Regions from separate parts of the Paenibacillus enshidis genome, predicted to be linked through region 2. Evidence: riboswitches for the same ligand, from Rfam matches in the RefSeq annotation. Region 2 holds a riboswitch; the other holds the start of a gene.
The links. A riboswitch is a leader RNA that binds a small molecule or an ion and turns the genes downstream of it on or off. The one in region 2 is predicted to bind FMN.
Positions count from the first base shown of each region.

Region 1: another riboswitch for FMN. It lies ahead of ACE41H_RS09390 (DMT family transporter); the one in region 2 lies ahead of ribE (riboflavin synthase).

Region 1 is NZ_JBHHMI010000006.1:121,449-132,556, reverse strand. Features, by position in the region: gene ACE41H_RS09415 (glycine betaine ABC transporter substrate-binding protein) at 1-1,332, opposite strand, end outside; gene ACE41H_RS09410 (quaternary amine ABC transporter ATP-binding protein) at 1,307-2,527, opposite strand; gene ACE41H_RS09405 (GbsR/MarR family transcriptional regulator) at 3,109-3,693, shown strand; gene ACE41H_RS09400 (carboxylesterase/lipase family protein) at 3,764-5,239, shown strand; gene ACE41H_RS09395 (methyl-accepting chemotaxis protein) at 5,316-7,280, opposite strand; gene ACE41H_RS09390 (DMT family transporter) at 7,528-8,478, opposite strand; FMN riboswitch at 8,657-8,803, opposite strand; gene ACE41H_RS09385 (DUF4367 domain-containing protein) at 9,025-10,302, shown strand; gene alr (alanine racemase) at 10,515-11,108, shown strand, end outside.
Region 2 is NZ_JBHHMI010000002.1:359,807-370,914, reverse strand. Features, by position in the region: gene ACE41H_RS04340 (patatin-like phospholipase family protein) at 1-566, shown strand, start outside; gene ACE41H_RS04335 (IDEAL domain-containing protein) at 906-1,355, shown strand; gene ACE41H_RS04330 (nitroreductase family protein) at 1,714-2,361, opposite strand; gene ACE41H_RS04325 (MarR family winged helix-turn-helix transcriptional regulator) at 2,385-2,816, opposite strand; gene ACE41H_RS04320 (hypothetical protein) at 3,960-4,544, shown strand; FMN riboswitch at 5,199-5,367, shown strand; gene ribE (riboflavin synthase) at 5,674-6,336, shown strand; gene ACE41H_RS04310 (bifunctional 3,4-dihydroxy-2-butanone-4-phosphate synthase/GTP cyclohydrolase II) at 6,382-7,614, shown strand; gene ribH (6,7-dimethyl-8-ribityllumazine synthase) at 7,665-8,129, shown strand; gene ACE41H_RS04300 (segregation and condensation protein A) at 8,199-8,993, shown strand; gene scpB (SMC-Scp complex subunit ScpB) at 8,962-9,576, shown strand; gene ACE41H_RS04290 (DUF2953 domain-containing protein) at 9,737-10,450, shown strand; gene ytfJ (GerW family sporulation protein) at 10,664-11,108, shown strand, end outside.

The sequences.
Region 1 (11,108 bases), on a different contig from region 2:
CATCATTTCGCCCATTTCATCTGAGGTCCAGGCGAAACGGTCCAAGAATTCATAGGCTATCGGATGATCTTCCTTCAGCCCTTTGCGGGCGATGGTATGGATCTCCTCAGATTCCCCGTAGGTTTTCTTCGGGTCGTCCAGATATTTGAGATCATATTTATTGAACATCCAGTGTGGTGTCCAGCCTGTAATGATGATCGGCTCCTGATTTTTGACAGCCTTGTCGAGAGCTGCGGTCATGGCCGCTCCCGAACCTTCGATCAGTGTCCATTCGGTCAAACCGTAATCCTTGATGGCCTGCGCGGTCGATTTCATAATGCCGGCGCCGGCATCGATCCCGATAATCTGGTATCCGACCTCTTCGCCTACGGTTGAACCTGCATTGCTGTTGCTGGCAGCGGTGCCGGATCTGTCAATATATTGGGTAAATCCGACGGCAAGAATGAGTACGGTGGCAGCAGCGGCGATCCAGGCTTTTTGCTTGCCTTTGACCCGGCTCTTGGCGCGTTTCCCGGGCTTGAACAGACTTTGGGTAAAACGGTCAAGCACAATCGCGAGCACCACAACGGCCAGACCGGCTTCAAAGCCTTTGCCGATCTGCAATTGGGTCACAGCACGGTATACTTCCGCACCGATGCCCTGTGCGCCGATCATGGACGCGATGACCACCATGGACAGGGACAGCATGATCGTCTGGTTGATGCCCGCCATCAGGGTAGGCATTGCCAGCGGAAGCTGCACCTTGAACAGCTTCTGGCCCGCTGTGGAACCGAAAGCGTCAGCCGCCTCCACGAGCTCGCCGGACACCTGCTGAATCCCCAGATTGGTCAAGCGGATCGTTGGCGGTATAGCGAAAATAACGGAAGCGATCACGCCAGGAACGACACCCAGACTGAAGAAGGTTACAGCAGGAAGCAAATAGACAAAGGCAGGCATCGTCTGCATGAAATCAAGCAGAGGGGTAATGATGCGCGAAGCGGTTCTGCTGTAGGCACACCATATTCCAAGCGGAACACCCAGAATGATGGAGATTAACGCGGAGGTAATGACAAGCCCCAGTGTATTCATCGTCTGGGTCCAGTAGCCCAGATTGTCGACCAGCAGGAAGCCGATGACCGTAAACAGCGTGAGCGGCAGCCTTCCGATCAAGTAAGCGATAATCCCCACAATCAGGATAAAGAGTAGCGGATGGGGCATCAGGAATAGTCCTGCAAAGAACCCAACGACGCTTTGAATTACGGTTGAAATGACGCTGAACAATCCGCCAAGATGAAGACCCATCCAATCGACGATGGCCTGAATCCATTCAGCGAGCGGTATTTTCGGCAGCATCGGCATTCACCTCCTTGATGGATACTTCTCCGGCAAGCGCGCCGAGCACTGCACCGCGCACAATAACCCCTTGAAGTCTGCCGTTGTTATCAACAACAGCCAGAGGTACTTTGGCCGAGCTTGTAATTTCAAACAAATCATTCATGACGGTTTCCGGCGCCACTTGCGGGCCGTCCGTAATCAGAATGTCGTTCAAATTCCGGTCTTGCTTCAGGGCTATCGACGTGTCTTCAGCCGTAATGACGCCCAGCAATTTTTTGGAACGGTCTATAACAAACAGATTGGAAATTCCGCGTTCACGCATAAGTCCCAGTGCAACCCGCGGTCCCCGGTCCAATGTGATCGTTTCGGGTCTGCGCATAACATGGGCGGCTGTCAGTACCTTGGACAGGTCCACGTCTTCCACGAAGCGTTCGACATAGGAGTTGGCCGGCTGAATCATAATTTCTTCCGGTGTGCCGATTTGTACAACAGCCCCGTCTTTCATCAGGGCGATCCGGTCACCGATCCGCAGCGCTTCGTCCAGGTCATGGGTAATGAAGATAATCGTTTTTTTCATCTTATCCTGCAGTTCCAGCAGTTCGTCCTGCATATCTCTGCGGATCAGCGGATCAAGCGCGCTGAAGGCTTCGTCCATCAGCAGAATTTCAGGATCGTTGGCAAGCGCACGGGCCAGACCAACACGCTGCTGCATGCCGCCGCTCAGTTCATCAGGCATTTTATCAGCCCAGGTTTTCAGGCCAACCAGCTCCAACGCTTGGCGAGCCATTTCTTCGCGCTCGCTCTTATCCACCTTTTGAATTTCCAGCCCGTATTCCACATTTTCAAGTACGGTCCGGTGTGGGAACAAGGCGAATTTCTGGAACACCATGCTGATCGTTTTGCGCCGTACCTGACGCAGCTGCTCCTTGCTCATTTTGCGCAAATCCTTGCCATGAACGAGGATTTCCCCGGAGGTCGGCTCGATCAGGCGGTTGAACATCCGCACCAGCGTCGATTTCCCGCTGCCGGACAAGCCCATGATGACAAAAATCTCACCCTGCCGGATTTCCATGCTGGCCCGGTTTACACCGACAGTAATTTGCTTTTCCTTGGCAAGTTTTTCCTTCGTCCAGCCCTGCTCAAGGAGCGCGACTCCCTGTTCAGCCCGCAGCCCGAACAGCTTGCTTACATTTTTGACTTCCAAAATGGTCATGTAATCCACCTCTTCTCTATATCTTTCGCTTTCCATTAACCCCACGGTGCTTGAGAGGTTGTTCAAAAGTCATCTTTTGATCACGAAGGAAATCAGGAAGCGGACTCGACATCGAATCTTGAATTCAGCCGGTCCTTCCGGTGCTCACGTACCCCACGTACGCTCCGCTCCTCAGTCCCTAGTTTCATCCAACTCAAGCGTTTTGAAAAAACGCACTTCGAAAGCATAGGCTTCGGTGCTGAAAACCTGACTTTTTGAACACACACTTGTATGGCGATTGACACAAGTCAATGGATTTTACACGGTCAGCGTTTGGATCCGGCTGACAACGTAAACAATTGTAACAGAGCTTTTGTAAATTTATCAAATGAAAATTCTGTTCATAAGGAACGTACAGAAAAAACTGTACGAACCAATGCTATATAATTCTCATGTATCCTTTAGGATGCTCCACGATCCGTTTCTTTACAACAGAATCAGCTTTTTTTAAAATAGACAAAGATTTAAATCTTACAACGGATGATACTGCGAACAAATAAGGCAGCTGCCCCGTCTAAGCATATGAACAGGAGGTTGCAAGCATGAGCTTGGACCATTTAGATGAAAAGCAGCAGGAATCCCTGCAAAAAATAAGGAAGAGGGTCATAGAAGCGATCGGTAAAAATATGGATTTATACGGGGTAACGCTTTCCACGGGGCATCTGTACGGCCTGCTTTTTTTTGCCGATAAACCGATGACGCTTGATGATATGGGCCGGGAAATGGAAATGAGCAAGACAAGCATGAGCACCAGCATGCGCACGCTGCTGGATTTGAAAATGGTGAACAAGGTGTGGACCAAGGGCTCCCGTAAGGATTTATATGAGGTAGAATTTGACTGGCACCAGACCTTTACCGATTATTTTGCCATCAAGTGGCGCAAAGCGGTGGAAATGAATCTGCAGGTGCTGCGGAAGGCGATCTCTGAAGTAGACAAGCTGTTGATGGATGAGGACGCCAGCGAGGCGGTGAAAGAGGTGCTGCTGCGCGACCGCGGCAAAATGAAACAGGCGGAATCCTATTATAAATGGTTGGACCGCCTGATTGATGCGATGGAGGATGAGAAGATTTACGAGCTGGTTCCGAAGGAAGAAGATGATAAAATAAAGACAGAACACAAAAACTAGATAAGGCATGGTGCTTGCCTGGGAAAAGGGCGGGAGCATCGTCATGCTTATTTTCGAGGGAGAGATTCGCATGGTGAGCATACGGGTCAGTACGAAGAATGGCGAGCTTCAGGGTACAGAAGCGGACGGTATTTTTTCGTGGAAAGGCATACCTTTTGCACAGCCGCCGGTAGGGCCGCTCCGTTTCCGCGCTCCCCAGCCTCCGCAAGCCTGGGAGGGAATTCGGGACGCTTCACAGTTTGGTCCGGTTTGTCCCCAGCCGCAGAAGTCGGCTGAAGGCATCTTTGGATCGCGGACAGGGCAGCCTGCTCCGTCGGAGGACTGTCTGTATTTGAACGTTTGGGCGCCAAAAGCGGATGCTCCATGTCCTGTTATGGTATGGATCCATGGCGGTACATTTGTGACAGGGTCCGGAAGCATGTCCCTGTATAATGGAACAGCGCTGGCAAACAACGGCGGTGTGGTGGTCGTTACGATTAATTATCGTCTGGGTCCGTTCGGATTTCTGCATCTTTCGCCTTTTGGAGAAGATCTGGTCTCCAACGCGGGGTTGCTGGATCAGATTGCGGCTCTGCAATGGGTTCAGGAGAACATCCGGGAGTTCGGCGGCGATCCGGACAATGTGACGATATTCGGCGAATCGGCTGGTGCCATGAGTATAGCAGCACTGCTGGCGATGCCGGCTGCCAGGGGATTGTTCCGTAAAGCGATACTTCAAAGCGGCGCATCCCAGGTGCTTAATCCGAAGGACGCCACAGGCCTTGCGGCTGCTTTTCTGCATGAGTTGGGGGTAGATGCATCCAGCAGGGAGCGCCTTTCAACACTTCCTACAGAGGCTATTGCCGCAGCAGGATTCAAATTGTATGAAAAATTCGGTTCCTCCGGGGTTGCGATGCTCTTTCAGCCGGTGGTAGACGGCAGCTCGCTGCCGGAGGAGCCGCAGAAAGCCATTGAACACGGAGCAGCTCAAGATGTGGCTGTCATGATCGGCACCAACCGTGACGAAGGCGCATACTTCGTGAGAGGGCCGGAGCATTTGATCAGCGCTGAAGCCGCTGCCCAGGCCATTCAGGCGATGACAGGGATAACCCATGCCGCCGAGCTTTCCGGCCGGTATCCCGTCAGTGTGGAAGGACAGGCGCAGCTAATGACAGACCTGTACTTCTGGCGTTCGGCGGTACAATACGCATCTGGTCAGGCAGGTTACGGCCCGGTCTGGATGTACCGGTTTGACTGGTGCATGCCGGGACACCCGTTCCTGGGCAAATCGGTGCATGGGGCGGAGATTGCGTTTGTATTTGACAACCAGCAGCAATTGAAGGAACTGAACATCACGCTGACTGAAGAGATGAAGCGCCTGTCACGATGGATGCAGGATGCCTGGGTATCCTTTGCCAGCAGCGGGAACCCCTCTACTCCGGAGCTGGACTGGCCAAGATATGATCTGAATGAACGGGCTACCGTTATTTTCAACTGTGACACTACGGTTGTCCGGGACCCGGATGCGGAGAAGCGAGTCCTCTTCATTGCTGCAGCGAAGAACTGATTCTGCTTGTTCGCAAGCAGCCAAAGGACCTCTTCCATTGTTGGTATGGAAGAGGTCCTCTTTATAAATTCAGGTATTATATCGTAAAACGCTTAACCATTTGCTGCAGGCTTTCCGCCATATTCGCGAGCTCCTGGGTGGAGGAAGAGATTTCCTCCATCGCGGCCATTTGCTCCTCTGCGGAAGCCGATGTCGTCTGTGCGCTTTCGGCAGACTGCTTGGACATGTTGGCCAATTCAGTAACGGTAGCGGACACCTCCTGTGTGCTCGCCGAAATTTGTTCAGCGGCAGCGGACACCGTCTGGATCTGGTCCACAATATGGGCTGTGGAGCCTTCGATGCTGTTGAACGCCGTTTGCGCTTCTTCGCTGACCCGCAGACCCTCGTTGACCTGATTGCGTACCTCGGTGTTCATTTGATGGGTCGACCGTTCGATCAACTCCACCATCTGTCCGATGATCGTGCTGATTTCGCCGGCTGTATGCTTGGATTGCTCGGAGAGCTTGCGGACCTCCTCGGCCACAACAGCGAATCCACGGCCTGCTTCGCCTGCTCTGGACGCTTCTATCGATGCGTTAAGCGAGAGCAGGTTGGTCTGCTTGGCGATGTCGGCAATCGCATTATTCATCTCCCGTGCATGATCCGACAGCTTGGAGAGCTCGTCGATGGAGTCTCCTGTTTCGCGTACGGCCTGTAAAATGCGGTCCATCTGGCTGCGCACGGTGGTGATCTTGTGGCTTCCATTAGCAACGTCGTGTTCCGTCCGGGATGCAGAGTCCACAATGGAGGTTGCGGATTCGGCAATAGAGCTGACGCCCCTTGCCATTTCTTCTACGGCAAAGGCGGTTTGCTCCGAGGATTCAGCACTGGCTAATGCCGTTTCTGCCGTCTCCTGTACCGTTTCCGCGACAGACTGAACGGACAGGGTGGTCTGCTCGGTGCTTTCCTTAATCACTTCAGCCGACGAAGCCAAATGGCTTGAGGTTTGATTGACCTCCGACACCATCGCATGCAGGGATTGCGTCATCTGGTCAAAATCGCGGGCAAGCTCGCCGAACTCATCATTTCTCTTCAGATGGATGCGTTCCGTCAGGTTGCCTTCACTGATGATTTTGGTTCCTCTTTGCAATCTGCCCAGTGGTACCATAATGCTGCGCAGTGTCAAGAATATAATGACGGCCGCTGCGACAATCGACACAACAATGACCACGAGGCTGTTGATCAGTATCGGCTTGACCGCCTGATCATAATCCTGGTTGTCATAGATGCCGTAGATATTCCAGCCCGTCAGCGGCTGATTGGTGGAAAAGACATCCGCCAGCAGCCCGAGGAAGCTGATGCCATGAGCTGCAGCGGTCTCGCCGTTTGTGTCCACAGCAGGCAGCCCTTTCAAGAGGTCCCCCGGTTTTTTCTTGCTGTTGATATATGCAGGGCCGACCCCTGCGACGATCATATTTTCATCATTGGTGATGATTAATCCGCCGTGCTCGCCGATTTTGATATCCTTCAGATTGTCCGTAAGACTCTGCAGGCTAAGATTCAAGGTGAGCGCACCCTTGCCGTCAGGCAAAGATCTGGAAAACGTGACGACCAGATTGCCGGTAGAGGTGCTGACCACAGGTTTGCCAACAAAAACGTCTCCGTTCAGCTTTATGCCTTCCTGGTACCAGATTTTCTCAAGCGGATCATACTCCGGATCGACCTTGGCGGGTGATCTGACATAGCTGCCATCTTCAGTTGCGATAACGACTCCATCCAGCTTGGAGTACGTGGCCATCATCTGATCCAACGTCTGCTGAACCTGTTCCGGATGCTCGGTGACGTCCTCTGATGAGAGCACTTTCACAAACATGTTCAGAGTATTTATAACTGGCTGCACATACTCCGTAATATTGGAATCGATCAATCCGATATTGGTTGTTACCGCATCGGAAATGTTGCCGCGCAGCTTGTTACTGGCACTCTGGTAGGAGAAATATCCTATGAACAGGCTGGGAACAAGGAGTACGACCAAGAAAGAAGCAATCAGCTTTGTTCTCATTAAACCGATGTGTCTCCTGAATTTAGCGAATAAGCTTTTGGAATGAATGTTGTCCATATGTATTCTCCTATTTCAAAATTTAACTGCTGTTATGTTATTCGACTAAATTCGAGTTAAAATAAAGAGCTTATAGACCTAGTTATAATGTAAAAATAATACATTAATCCCAAAAGAAAAGTTATTGAAAAAAACGACCGCGTTCCTTTTATAGGAACGCGGTCGTTGCATAATGAGGCATAATCTCGTCTCATGTTGAAGCCTCCCTGGGCTGTCTGGAAATGAGAAATAGCGTAATCCAGATCAGCACAAAGCCGGTAAGCTGTGCAAGGGTGACCAGTTCGTGAAAGGCGACCCAGTTAATGAGCACGCCAATCATTGGGAAGCTGAGCTCGGCCAGCGTGGCATAGGAGGCCTTGGTAGAACTAAGCCCCTTGTAGTACAGCGCCATGCTGAGCAGTCCGGGCAGCAGTGCCTGCAGCACCAGATTCAGAATTACGGCACCAGCGGCCCATGTGCCTGACGGAAGCTGCCAGGGAGCCTGCTCCACAGAGGTCATTACGAGCAGCAGGGGCAGAGCCAGCATAAAGCGCAGGGAGGTTACTGTCTCATATTTCATGGTGCCAAGTAAATATCTGCCCATGACGGTGGAGCCGCCCCATAAAGCGGCAGCGCCTAACGAGAGCAGGCTGCCGATTTGCATAAATTCGTTGACATGGCTGAAAGGCATCGACCAGCCGAAGGTCAGCATATAAGTGCCGGCCAGCGCGACCAGCAGCAAAACACTGAAGTAGCGGGGCAACAGTTCCTTCAAAATGATTCTGGCCATGATGATGGCAAAAAGAGGCTGCATCTTCTGCAGCAGCAGCACCGCATTCGGATTGCCGTCAGACAGGGCCATCGTGAACAGCACGGTGGCGAGGGCCGAACCGCCCCAGGAAATGAACAGCAGAGCCAGGACGTGGCGCAGCCGCACCCGCTTTAATTCTCCGCGGTGTCGCCATAACACCGGCGCGGCGCATATAAACAGAATTACATGCTCCAGCAACACAATCTGCGTGGAGGTCAGATGATCCAGCAGCAGGATGCGGAACAGGGGATCAACGCCCCATAAGGCTGCTCCGATGACGACGAGCCAAAAGCCGCTTTTTACAGGTGCTTCCCGCAAAATAGCTGTGGATGACGCTGTAGTTTCACTCATGATTGTTAGCTCCTTTGTGGATAAAGGACCCATAGAGGCAAAAGCCCCCGCTCGCGTGTGGTTAAACACGGACGGGGACTGATGATCAAATAAACCTGAACGTATACGACATCACAGGAAGTTGAATGAGCCCAAAAGAGCAGACTGTTCCCCGTGAACCCGCTAACGTGGTTTATTGTGTGATCTTCTTCCATCCGGACTGTACCGTCGGCTTTGGCATCTCACCAAATCAGTCCGCTGTCTGAATGACAGGCAGCGGAGTCGCGGGCTCGGCTCCAGGAGCCATACCGCCGGTCGGGAATTTCACCCTACCCCGAAGATCCTTATTCCGTTTTTTTAGATAGTATATATTCTACAGCTGTCTGCATGCTTCGTCCAGTGAAAATTACATGAAGGAGGCAGGGATATTTCATGAAGTTTCAGAATTTTGAATGAATCGAAAGCCAGTATTTAGACGCAGCTTGTCAGGCTAGTCAGCATAAATCGAACAAGTCTTTCATAGACATGTACTAATTCGAATTAAAACATGCTGAAGGGGTTGATGATATGCGCCGGAGTTCATGGATACTTGCCATGATCATGTGCGTGACCGTGCTGCTGGCTGGCTGCGGCAAGAAAAGTGCGGACGATGTGGTTAAAGATTTAAGTGATGTGGTAAGCGGGATGGACAGCTATCACGGTACGGCGCTGATGACCCTGCATACGGGCCAGACGCCACAGGAATATCTGGTGGATATATCCTACCGCAAGCCTTCGTATTATCGTATAGCCATGACGAATGAGAAGAAGGATATTACCCAGATTGTGCTGCGGAATGATGAGGGGGTATTCGTCCTTACACCAAGTCTGAACAAAAGCTTCCGCTTTAAAAGCGACTGGCCGGATAATCAGGGGCAGGTCTATCTGTACGAGACATTGGTGCGCAGCATCATAGGGGATGAGACTCGCCAGTTGGCTAACGATGACAAAGCCTACATCTTCGATGTTGCCGCTAATTACAACAGCCATGCGCTTGTCCGCCAAAAAATCTGGCTTGCCAAGGACAATTATGCCCCGCAGCAGGTGCAGGTGTCCGACGCCAATGCCAAAGTTGTAGTCGATTTGAAATTCAGCGATTTCAAATTCGGAACCGAATTTGACAAGGATGCCTTTGATATGGAGCGCAATATGGGTGCAGGCAGCACGGCTGTTCCGCCATCCAATTCAGGGGACACGAAGGACGCGCAGCCGCAAGCGGAGACTGGGGAGACTGGGGGGAACAAGCCATCGGACAACCCGGATCAAACAGGAACCTCGGATGAAACAGGAGACCCGGATCAGGCGGGAACGGGTACGAGCGGGCCGGCAGCAGGTGAAGCTAACGGGACGGAGGAGCAACCGGCTGCTGATGGTATCGAGGCCAGTGATGCAGATGCCGGGGCCGGGGAGCCGAATGCAGGAGCTGACGGCCAATCTGACCAGGGAAGTGAAGACCCGGCCATGAGTGAATTCGGAATTATTGAGCCGACCTACATGCCTGCAGGCGTGCAGATGAGGGATATGCCGGAAATCGAGGACAGCGAGACCTACGCGGTGATGATGCGTTATGCCGGACAATACAATTATACGATTGTGGAGAGCCGGCCGCTTGATCGGGCTGTATCCCTTGCGGCAGGCGATCCGATCGATATGGGCTTTGGTGTGGTAGGTGTATTGACAGGAGATCAGCAGCAGACTTTGACCTGGATGATGGACGGTGTGGAGTTCAGAATTACGAGTGCGGACCTGCCTGTTCAGGAAATGATTCAAATTGCCGCGTCTATGCAGGATCAATCGGGTAAATAAATCCTTATAGGCGGATAGTGATGGTTGGTAGGGTACTCGCTCTGCTGCTGCCGCTGTCCGTCTTTTTTCATCCGCTGTTTTCCTGCATTTGTATATGTCTGGCCCTGCTTCATTGACAGTCGCGGCACGGAACATTACCATGGTAACTATTCAGCTTACATCGCAGCGTGCGATCCGGCTCGCATCCAAGACTTTGAAGAAGGTGACCTACAGTGCAAGTACAATACAGACCGACCCGAGCGGAAATCAATCTTGATCATTTGCGCTTCAATTACCAGGGCATTCGCCATGCGCTGCCACAGCAAATGAAGCTGTTGGCGTGCGTCAAGGCCAATGCTTACGGTCATGGAGCGGTAGAGGTATCGAGAGAGCTGGAGCAGCTCGGGGCTGATTATCTCAGCGTGGCATTTCTGGACGAAGCCATTGAACTTCGCAGGGCAGGAATTACCCTGCCTCTTCTGGTTCTTGGCTATACGTCACCGGAGGCTGTGCAGACGGCATGGGAGAACGAGATTACGTTGACGCTGTTCACGACAGAGGTGCTGGAGGCCGTTCAGGCGCTTGACCGTAAAGGGAGCCCGCGCCGGTTGAAGGTGCATATCAAAATTGACAGTGGCATGGGACGTCTCGGCTTGCTGCCGGATGAAGGCGCATTCGCCTTTATCGAGAAGGTCTGGAACACGGAAGAGGCGGAACTGGAAGGAATGTACACTCATTTTGCCCGGGCGGATGAAGAAAATAAAAGCTATACACTGGAACAATACCGGAGATTTCAGGGTGTGGCGTCGGCGCTGCAAGGGAAAGGC
Region 2 (11,108 bases):
TTGCCCTCTGGCAGCGGGGCTTGCTTGCCGGCAACGGCATTACTCAGATCGTTGGCGGGCTGTTGGAGAGACACAGCAGAGCGGATTTAAAAATTGAACAATTTCCGATTTCTTTTAAAGCAATTTCCGTCGATCTTATGGAAGGCAAGCAGGTTATGCTGGAAACAGGTGATCTGGTGACGGCTGTACGGGCGACTACAGCATTTCCGGGCGTATTTAGCCCTCTTATGGTAAATGATCAAATGCTGGTGGATGGGGGTGTGCTTAATAACTTGCCGGTTAATGTCATGCAAAAGGAGCCAGTAGATTTCATTATTGCCGTTGATGTAGCCCGTGAGCATGAGAAGAAACCGCCCCGCAACATGATTGAAATTGTCTACCGCTCTTACAGCTTGATGACGGCGGAGAGAAAGCATAACAACCTGCATTTGGCCGACTTGGTGATTCGTCCTGATGTGGGGCAGTTTGCGGCTTTTGACTTTACCAAAACGATGGAGTGCATCGCGGCAGGTGAGACTGCCACTGATCAAATCATAGATGAATTAAAGCGGCAAATCGCAGATTGATTTTGTAACACCAAAACAGATCATAAGTTTATCCGGCTGCATCATGGATTTGTTTAAAGATTCGAACTGCGTAATAATCACCATTTAAGTCTAATACGGATCATGCACATACTGAGTCTAACCCTTAAACCAAAGGGGTCAGACTCTATTTTTTTATCAAACGTTTGAATTTAATAGTTTATGTGAACAATGAAGAAAAAGGAATTTTCAATAGTTTAGGAAGCATGGTAGACTAAGGGTTAAAAAATACGGATGAACATCCGATATAGGTGTAAAGGCATACGGCCTAGAACAACGGCGTTATTCGCTTGGAATAAGAAAAGTATGGAGAGGTGCCGAATGATTACCCTGGATACAAGTGAAATAATCGAGATAACGAAAAAGCAGATGGGAAAAGTAATGAACCTGTACCCGGTTGAGCTGAAATTCACGGATGATTTTGGCAGAGAAAGACCGGCGGCTGACCATAAATTCAGTCTTACCAACCAGCATTACTCCGCAAAAGTAATGGACTGCATTCTGGAAAATGAAGTGCGTCCTGTACTGATGTGTGAAATCATATATTTCCTGAAATGTGAATATATTGACGGGATTATCGATCTGCGGCTGGATTATGATTTCCGCAATGGCTTCAAGCAGAACCCGCTGGCTACAGCCGTCGTTTCCTTTGATGATGATGTTGAACTGGAAAGAGAAGAACTGGCGGATTTAATCGATCTGGCGCTGCAGATGAATGATAAAGTATGGTTTGAAGAGCTTTCCCAAAAATATATGGAGCTTCAGGCATAATTGATCTCCTTTTGCATGGTGTGAGGCGCTCCGAGAACGAAGCATTCCTCCAATCGCTGTTGACCCTTCGGGCCAAAGGCGAACGCTGCGCTTCTCCGGAATTGCTTCGTCCTCTCCGCTGCTGTGTGCGTATCCCAGACAACATAAAGCAGTCACTCTTGCGTTATCAAATGATCCTTCTAAGATTCCTGCTTTGACAAAAAAAGATCCAGGACAGTGAAGAAGTCTTCTGTCTTGGATCTTTTGTGCTGAGCGAAAAATCCTCTTTGGAACGTTCTTTATAAAGGTTTCCCGAGCAGTTATACACATAACAACACGCTCAAAATTCATTATAGGAATGTATTAGAATAACCGTATCTCAATGGAATTTCGCTACGGTTGAGACCGGTAAACGATAGGAAGGATATCCCTCTTCTATAGCTTTCCCAATTGATATCAACATGATAGGTTCATAACGTTCCTTCTCTAATCCGAAAACTTCTCCTAGATTTTCTCGATCATAACCACCAATCGGGTTCGTGTCATAACCATACGCTTTCGCTACTAACATTAAATTCATCGAAACTAATCCGCTATCAATTAGCACAACTTCCTTTTTCTGCTCTCTGGTTAATGTAGCATATCCTGCAGAAATCTGTTCTACCATTCGATCTTTTACTTCTTGAGGCATAACGCCTATTTCTACAGCTTTTGAATAAATTTCATTTAGATATTCTACATGATCTAAATCGCCGAATACGGCAATCACAGCAGCAGAAGTTGTTACTTGCTTACTGTTAAAGGCAGCTAACGGAAGTAATTTTTCTTTTGCTTCAGGACTTTCAATAACAATAAAACGCCATGGCTGCAGATTAGTTGAAGAGGGCGCCTTTGTTGCTAATTCAAGCATTTCTTCTATCTCTTCTCGAGAGATTTTTGCATTCACATCATAGTTTCTGATAGAGCGACGTTCTTCTATGATCTGCTTAAATGTATCTTTGCGCTCTTTTGTTTTATTCGAATCCATTTCAATCACTCCATGTTGTTTTATTATTTTGTCGTTTTTAAAATATTGTCTTGCATGGTATTTAACATTTCATAAAACACTTTTAACTGCTCATATGAGAAGTCGGCAAGGATTTCACTTAGAAATCGCTCTCTTTGTTTAAACAAATAATCGATTTCTTCTTTTGTAGAAGAAGTAAGCTCTACCCATGTTACACGCTGGTCTTTATCTTCTTTGGTACGCTCAATATAATTTGACGCTTCCAGTTGTTTTAAATGTCTAGTTATTGCAGCTTTATCAATGTTAAGTTTCTTTTGAAGACTCATTTGTGCTATTTTTCCATTCTCATAAAGAAACTTTAAAATTTCAGTTCGGGAAGGACTGCTTCCAACGCAGAACTCAAACTTAGTGTATAAATCTTTATTGACCAACTGGATTTGATAATATATTTGTTCTTTTAGTGTTTCTAGATCCATTAAAGCCTCCATTCCATTGATCTATCAACTGTTGATAGATCAACTGTATATCTTGTGATTAGTTTTGTCAATCAAAATCGTTGCCGTCACTTAGGATCGATGACGAGATCCGGCTTTAAAGTCTGTCGATAGAACTGTTTGTCCAGATAAGTTAGATGGTTGGGCCAAGGCAATCACCTCCTTCGAGGGAATTGTTTTGGGATTAGTCAGGTTTGCGCATCGGCTTCCCTAACGGTTGTATGCTTCGTTTCCAGAAAAAAAAACTTCGCCATGACTATGCCCCTTCGCTCGGGTCGTTTGTATCCTCCTTCGCCTATCGCTAGGCGTAGTGACTATCGGCGACCTGTCCTCACTACTACGGGCTGCTGCCCTCTGAATTCAACAGCCATTCCCTGCTGTTTCGAGGCTTTGGAGTTCTCTCTCCTTTGCATCCCCTTTCAGAGTTCCGCTGTTCCTTGTATCCTAGTCTTTTATCGTTGCCTTAGGTTTCTCCTTTAACCCGTCAGCCGTTCTTTTGTCCCCAGCCTGTGGACGCAGAACTTCTATCCTATGCCGGATAGAGATCGCCGAATGCACAATTTAACTACACCAGCCATGACTGAACCCCTTAACAGGGGCGTGCAGCTTCTGATTCGCCGACACTGAAATTTACGAGCCGTACGCTCAGAGATTCGTCGGTGCCAGCAGGCACATCCTGACCTTAGCAACGCGTGACCCCCCGACTACTTTGCTAACCGCTTCACAGGTCTGCGTTTCGCCGTCCTCAGCGAGCTCTCATACCAAAAGGGAGAGAATCCTTTTCGCATGTCGCGGGTCTTAGGGTAGGTTTGCAGGCTTTCCACCTAAGCAGGTACTTCCCCTGCCCATTCAGATACAAAGTTCGATGTATATAAATACACCGCTCCCCCTTTGTCGAGTATTTCTACTCGGGTTGTAGGGAGAACAGCGCGCACAAATTGAATTATGAAATCAACTCTCTTGAAATGTTATTTTAGAGATTTACAGCCCTTTTTTTCCATGGTAAAATTGTCTATGTAATAATATTACAAAAAGAGGTTTTATTTTGGTTAAATTTAAAATGATGGTATCTTCTTTGCTGATTGTATCAATAATCGCAATGTAGAAGAAGACAAAACGGAGGTTTTGCTGACAACAAAAAGTCATTATGAATTTACACCGGAGGCCTCTACTGAAGTGAAAAATGATTTACAAGACAAATCCGAGAGTGTTAAGTTTGAAGTAACTGATAGTGGCGAATACTTCATTAATGGGGAACAGGTAGATCAAGAAATCTTATCTCAACCTATTGATGTACCTCTTCCAGATTCGAATTTATCTATAGCTGCAGCACAGGATTCCGGTGGAGTCCCAGAGATCAGCCATTATTATGGGGACTATACTACTTACACATTTAATACTTACAGTGAGTTAACCAAGACGTTTAGACCTGGGGGCAATCATGCAAGTGCAACAGGTAGAATTTCTAATTCTTATGTGGTTCGCGCAATGAATACTATGGATTTATTTTCCGATCACTATGGTTCTTTCCGTGACAATATGGCATTATTTTCTGCTGCCATTGGTGGTGTTGTAGTAACTTGGGAGACTTTGATTGGGGGTGTCATTTCTGGATCTGGTGCAGTTGCATCTGCTATAGCAGCCTATAACGATTACAACGATTGCAATGACGATTTAGAAAGAGCCTACAATTATGTGAGAAACATTTAGCGTATATCATAAGTATAAAGTTATAAGCCTAAATCAATTGATTTAGGCTTATAACTTTAGTGGAGGAGGAAAATATGACTTTATATTTTGGATGGATTTTTCTTGTAATAATTACAGTTATAATGGTCATGAAATTTATTATGACAAGGTTTCAAAGTAAACACATAGAGAATATTGTAATATCGGTGTTGGGTATTGCATTTGGATACACTTGGATAGTAACAAGCAATACATTCCTATTAACTTTAAAATTTTTACTCATTATCATTATCTTAATTTTTTTCTTAATGAATATAATTGAAGTTTTTAAAACTAAACAAAAATAAAAATGTCTAATCTACTGTCTGAGTATATTCGAATATATAAGGCCAACCAAAAGCAATATCCGCATCAGTCTGAATCGCTTGAATTTTGGTTTTGGCAGGGAGATGCACGTTGCAGCGGAGAGGACGAAGCAATTCCGGAAAAGCGGAGCGGTCGCCTTTGGCCCGAAGGGTCAACAGCGATTGTAGGAATGCTTCGTTCTCGGAGCACCTCTTACCGTACAAAAGAACACCTGCTTGCTTTTTGTGTTTCAAAGTGTTACGATTTGCTCAATTACAACCGACTGAAGAAATTCCTGCCTTTTGAAGTTTAGGCAGTCCTAATCGAATAGCTATCCTTCGGGGCAGGGTGAAATTCCCTACCGGCGGTGATGACGCTTGAATAACATGATTTCAGGCGGCTCAGTCCGTGACCCGGATGCTGCTTGTCAAGAGTGGCTGAAGGTGGACCTGGTGCGAATCCGGGACCGACAGTATAGTCTGGATGGGAGAAGGATGGTGGACGCAGCGCATTTTGCAGTCAAGCGCTAACTTTCATATACACATTTTCAAAATGTTCAGTCTGGCCAGTGCGGTTTGCATGAGTGCGGAGGCTTATTTCTCGTAGCCTTGTACATAGATTTGAGCTTTTGAAGTTTGTTTGTGTATGCTTAATGAAAGTTGATTCACTACTTAATCCCTGCCCCTGGCGATATACGCCGGGGGCTTTTTAATCGATAGACGGTTTTTCGTACTGTTCTGAGCATTCCGGTTGTAGGAATACAGGCTAATAAGGCCTTGGGTAACTAGAAAGGAGGCAGGAGCCGTTGTTTACAGGTCTTATTGAAGAAGTGGGCATCCTCCGCAAAGCTGCACGCAGCGGGGAAGCGATGGAGCTGGAGATTTCCGCTGCGGTAGTGCTTGAGGATCTGAAAATTGGCGACAGTGTGTCCGTGAACGGGGTATGTCTGACAGCAACCAAAATCGGTGAACGAAGCTTCACGGTGGATGTCATGCCCCAGACATACCGGCACAGCAATTTAAGCGAGCTTCAGTCCGGCAGCCCTCTCAATCTGGAGCGGGCCATGGCAGCGGGCGGCCGGTTTGGCGGCCATATCGTGCAAGGCCATGTGGATGGGACCGGCCGGATTGCCCGTATCACCCGGGACCAGAATGCGGTCGTGTACGAGATCATACCGGATGATGATGCGCTGTTCAAATATCTGGTGCCGAGAGGTTCTGTGACCATCGACGGGATCAGCCTGACGGTGGCCATGCTGCAGGAGTCGTCCTTCGTCGTATCCATTATTCCGCACACGCTGGAAGCGACGGCTTTACGCGGCAAGCGGGCGGGGAATACTGTCAATATCGAATGCGATATTCTCGGCAAATATGTGGAGCATTTGTTGTTCTTCAACAGGAACAATCGGGAGCCGCAAGTCCCTAAACAGCTGGATCTCGATTTCCTGGCTGAGCACGGGTTCTCCTGAGGCAAGTCCGGTATCCATTCAACATGAACAAGGAGGGAAAAATACATGGAACAGAATATCGTTTTTGATTCGATTGAGGATGCCATAACCGATCTCAAACAGGGCAAGGTTGTCATCGTGGTGGATGATGAGGATCGTGAGAATGAAGGGGATTTTGTGGTGCTAGCCGACAAGGCCAGCCCGGAGGCGATCAACTTTATGATCACGCAGGGACGCGGTCTCGTATGTGTGGCCATTACGCAGGAGCGGGCTGATGAGCTTGAACTTAAGCCGATGGTGTCGCAAAATACGGATTATCACGGCACGGCGTTTACCGTGTCGGTGGACCATGCTCAAACAACGACAGGAATTTCCGCTGTAGAGCGTTCCATGACCGCCAAGGCGCTCGTTGATCCGGCGGCAGCGGCGGGTGATTTCCGCAGACCTGGCCATATGTTTCCGCTGATCGCCAAGAAAGGCGGCGTGTTAAGACGGGCAGGCCACACCGAAGCTGCCGTGGATCTGGCCAAGCTGAGCGGCGCCGCACCGGCTGGCGTGATCTGCGAAGTGATCAAGGAGGACGGGACGATGGCCCGGCTGCCGGACCTGGCGATCATTGCCGCCCAGCACGGTCTGAAGTTGATCAGCATTAAAAATCTGATCAGCTACCGGATCGCCAGCGAGCAGCTTGTGGAGCGGGAGGTGGCTGTGCGCATGCCGACCGACTTTGGAGAGTTCCAGGCGGTGGCTTATTCCAATGAGGTGGACAACAAGGAGCATGTAGCGCTGGTCAAAGGCGAGATTGATCCCGCGAAACCGGTCCTGGTGCGGGTCCACTCTGAATGCCTGACAGGCGATGTGTTCCATTCGCACCGCTGTGACTGCGGGCCGCAATTCGCGGCTGCTTTAAACCAAATCGAGGAAGAGGGCGCCGGTATTCTCCTTTATATGAGACAGGAAGGCAGGGGTATCGGGTTGATAAATAAGCTGAAAGCCTATAAACTTCAGGAAGAAGGTCTTGATACGGTAGACGCCAATCTGAAGCTTGGTTTTTCGGCTGACCTGCGCGATTACGGCATTGGTGCCCAAATGCTCAGGGATTTGGGGGTGCGCCAGATTCGGCTGCTGACCAATAACCCAAGAAAAATTAAAGGCCTGGAGGGTTACGGTCTTGAAGTGGTCGAACGTGTGCCTATTCAAATTCCGGAGAATGAGGATAACTCCAATTATCTTCATACAAAGCAGGTGAAGCTGGGACATCTTCTTACGTTCGAAACGCTGGAGCAGAATGAGCATTAATAAAGCAGTATTATACTTAAAAACCAAACTCGGGAAGGCTGATGATCAGAATGGCAAATTACTTTGAAGGAAATCTTGTATCCTCCGGATTAAAATATGGTATTGTAGTTGGAAGATTCAATGAATTTATTACAAACAAGCTGCTGAGTGGGGCGCTTGATGCACTGAAGCGGCATGGGGCTGGCGATGATGAGATTTCGGTCGCATGGGTGCCCGGGGCTTTCGAAATCCCTTTGATTGCCCAAAAAATGGCGGAAAGCGGAAAGTTTGATGCCGTCATTACGCTCGGAACGGTCATCCGCGGATCAACAACCCATTACGACTATGTGTGCAATGAGGTAGCCAAGGGTGTGGCCGCCATTAATCTCAAAACAGGCGTGCCGGTTATTTTCGGCATTGTCACGACGGAAAATATTGAACAGGCTGTTGAACGCGCAGGCACGAAGGCTGGCAATAAAGGCTGGGATTCCGCGATGGCTGCGATTGAAATGGCGAATCTGACAAAACAGTTTTAACTCGGGTTATCAAATGCTCTGACATTCTGATACACTGCAGTTTGTGAATTTGGCGGGAGGAAAAATGCTTTGACGGTAGTAACTTATAAACTGGAAACGTTTGAGGGGCCACTTGATTTGCTTCTGCATCTGATCGAGAAAGCTGAGATTGACATTCAGGACATACCGATCAGTGAAATCACGGATCAATATATGAACTACATTCATACGATGCAGGAGCTTGAGCTGGACGTTACAAGCGAATTTCTGGTCATGGCGGCGACCCTTTTGTCGATTAAAAGCAAGCTGCTGCTTCCGAAACCGCCGGTCATCGACATGGACGAATATGACATGTACGAGGATGAGGATTACGATCCGCGCGAAGAGCTGGTACAGAAGCTGATAGAATACCGCAAGTATAAAGGAATTGCCCGCCATCTCAGCGAAAAGGAATGGGAACGCAGCCTCATGTTCAGCAAGGAGCCTGAAGACTTGAGTTCTTACGTTCCAAGCGAGCCGGCCAACCCGGTGCTTGGATTGCACACGGCTGATTTGATCGCCGCCTTTAAGCGTGCGCTGCGCAGAGCGGAGCGGAGAACCACGGTAGCCCGGATCCATAGGGACGAAATCTCCGTAAAGGACCGGATACGGCAGGTGCTGACCGTGCTCGAAAAGGCGGGCCCGGGCAGCCGGCTGCTGTTCTCGCGGCTGATGCATGACGACATGCAGCGGCACGAGATTGTGGTGACGTTTCTCGCCATTCTGGAGCTGATGAAGATGAAGCAGATTGTATGTTATCAGGAGAAAGTTTTTGATGATATTGTGATGGAGTGGAGAGGGGATTTACGTGCTGATGGATTATCCGACACTGAAATCGATTATTGAGGGGCTGCTGTTTCTCGCGGGTGAAGAAGGCTTGACCGTGAAGCAAATTGCCGAAATTACAGAGCAGCGCCCTGAACTGGTCACGGATTGTCTTGAAGACATGAAGAACGATATGCAAAAGGAAGGAAGAGGGCTGCAGATGCTGAAGTTGGCCGGCAGATACCAGCTTGCCACACTTTCCGACCATGCCCCTTATTTCGAAAAGCTGGCATATTCCCCGGCACGTGTGTCCCTTTCCCAGGCTGCTCTGGAAACATTGGCGATCATCGCCTACAGGCAGCCCATCACCAGGATCGAGATTGAAGAAATACGTGGAGTGAAATCCGAGCGTGCCATTCATACGCTTGTCAATAAAGAATTGATCGAAGAGACAGGGCGGGCAGACGCCATTGGCAGGCCGATTCTTTACGGAACGACCAAAGCATTTATGGAGTACTTTGGCCTGGGAAGCCTCGACGAGCTGCCACAGCCTGAGCTGTTTGAGGATACGGATCAGCTGGAGGAAGAGACGCAGCTTCTGTTCAGCAAGCTGGACGAGCAGCAGCAGTTGACCATAGAAGATATCGAATATAAAGAAGAGTAAAAATACACTCAAAACAGGGATGCCCCAGCAGCTTTCGGCTGTGCGGAATCCCTGTTTTGTTTTGCCTGTACAGCGGGGCGCAACGAATGTTTTCCTTTTCCAGGGCTATACTAAACGTCATAATGTACATCCAGGTATATGGACGGGAAGGAGGTAAGCTGTGAAGTCGGCTGTGTGGATATGGATAGTCATTGCCGCATTGATTTTAATTGTTCTGGCCGTTCTGCTCTCCAGAGTGAAGATTCACGCCGAGGTGCTTAAACAGGCTAATAATGATTATGCCCGTTTGCAGGTTCACATGCTTTATGGGCTCGTTCGTTTCCAGTATGAATTGCCTTCTGTCGTGATCGACCGATTTCGCAAGGGGATATGGGTAAGGCTCGACAGGTACGTGAATGTGGGGGAGGATAAAGCGGACAAGGAGGATGCTGTAGTCGACAAAAGCATGATCGAGGAGATGTTGCGCAATATCCGCCTTCTTCTCGCAAATACAGTCTCCTTGAAACAGTGGATCAATAAAACGGTCGCCCATATCACCCTTTCCCATCTGAAATGGACAACCAAGCTCGGTGTACAGGATTGCTCGCAGACAGCGGTTCTGACCGGGGCGGTCTGGGCGCTAAAGAATTCTGTCGTGGGTTGGACAACCGGGCATGTGCGATATGATTGCGTACCGGCCTTATCCGTCATTCCGTCATGGGATGAACGGAATTATTTTTCCATGAATGTGGTATGCAGTGCCTCCATATCCATGGCTTATGTGATCATTTCGCTGATCAGGCTGCTGGCCGGCATTTTAAAAGTACCCGGAGGTTTTAAAACATGGAAAAAAGTGTTTACCAGGAAACCGTCTGGTCATATATCTGAGCACTAGAGTGCATGATTTAAATATTACATATTTTCGATACAGAGCAAAAACGGATTCAGGCTGGTCTTGTTAAAGATCAGCTTTTTTTGTTTCCTCTATGATGGAGGCCCGCAGATGCTTCATACGGTAATCAACCCATAATTGCGCTACATAACTCAAATGCAATTGGGGATGATAAGTGAAGAAAAAACCTAGCTTAATGAACTGGAGGGAGCTTTTATGTCAGATCATCCGATTCAGGGACTCATGCAAACAGCAATGGAAAACATCAAGGGCATGGTGGATGTCAACACCATTGTAGGGGATGCGGTGGAAACGCCGGACGGAACCGTCATTTTGCCTATCAGCAGAGTAGGCTTCGGATTTGCGGCAGGGGGCAGTGATTTTAACGTGATGGACGACGTAGCGGACCATTCGGCATCTTCAGATATGAAGGCTGGGCATCCGTTTGGTGGCGGAAGCGGGGGAGGCGTCTCCATCCAGCCGATTGCATTTCTCGTTGTAGGCCGGCAAGGTGTCCAGATTGTGCCACTGGATAACCAGACCCATCTGTTTGAGAAGATTATCGACTCTACGCCGCATCTGATCGATAAAATCCAGTCCATGATCGGACGTACCGGCGTTTCAGGATCGACTGCGACAGCCGGAATGCCCGAAAGCCAAA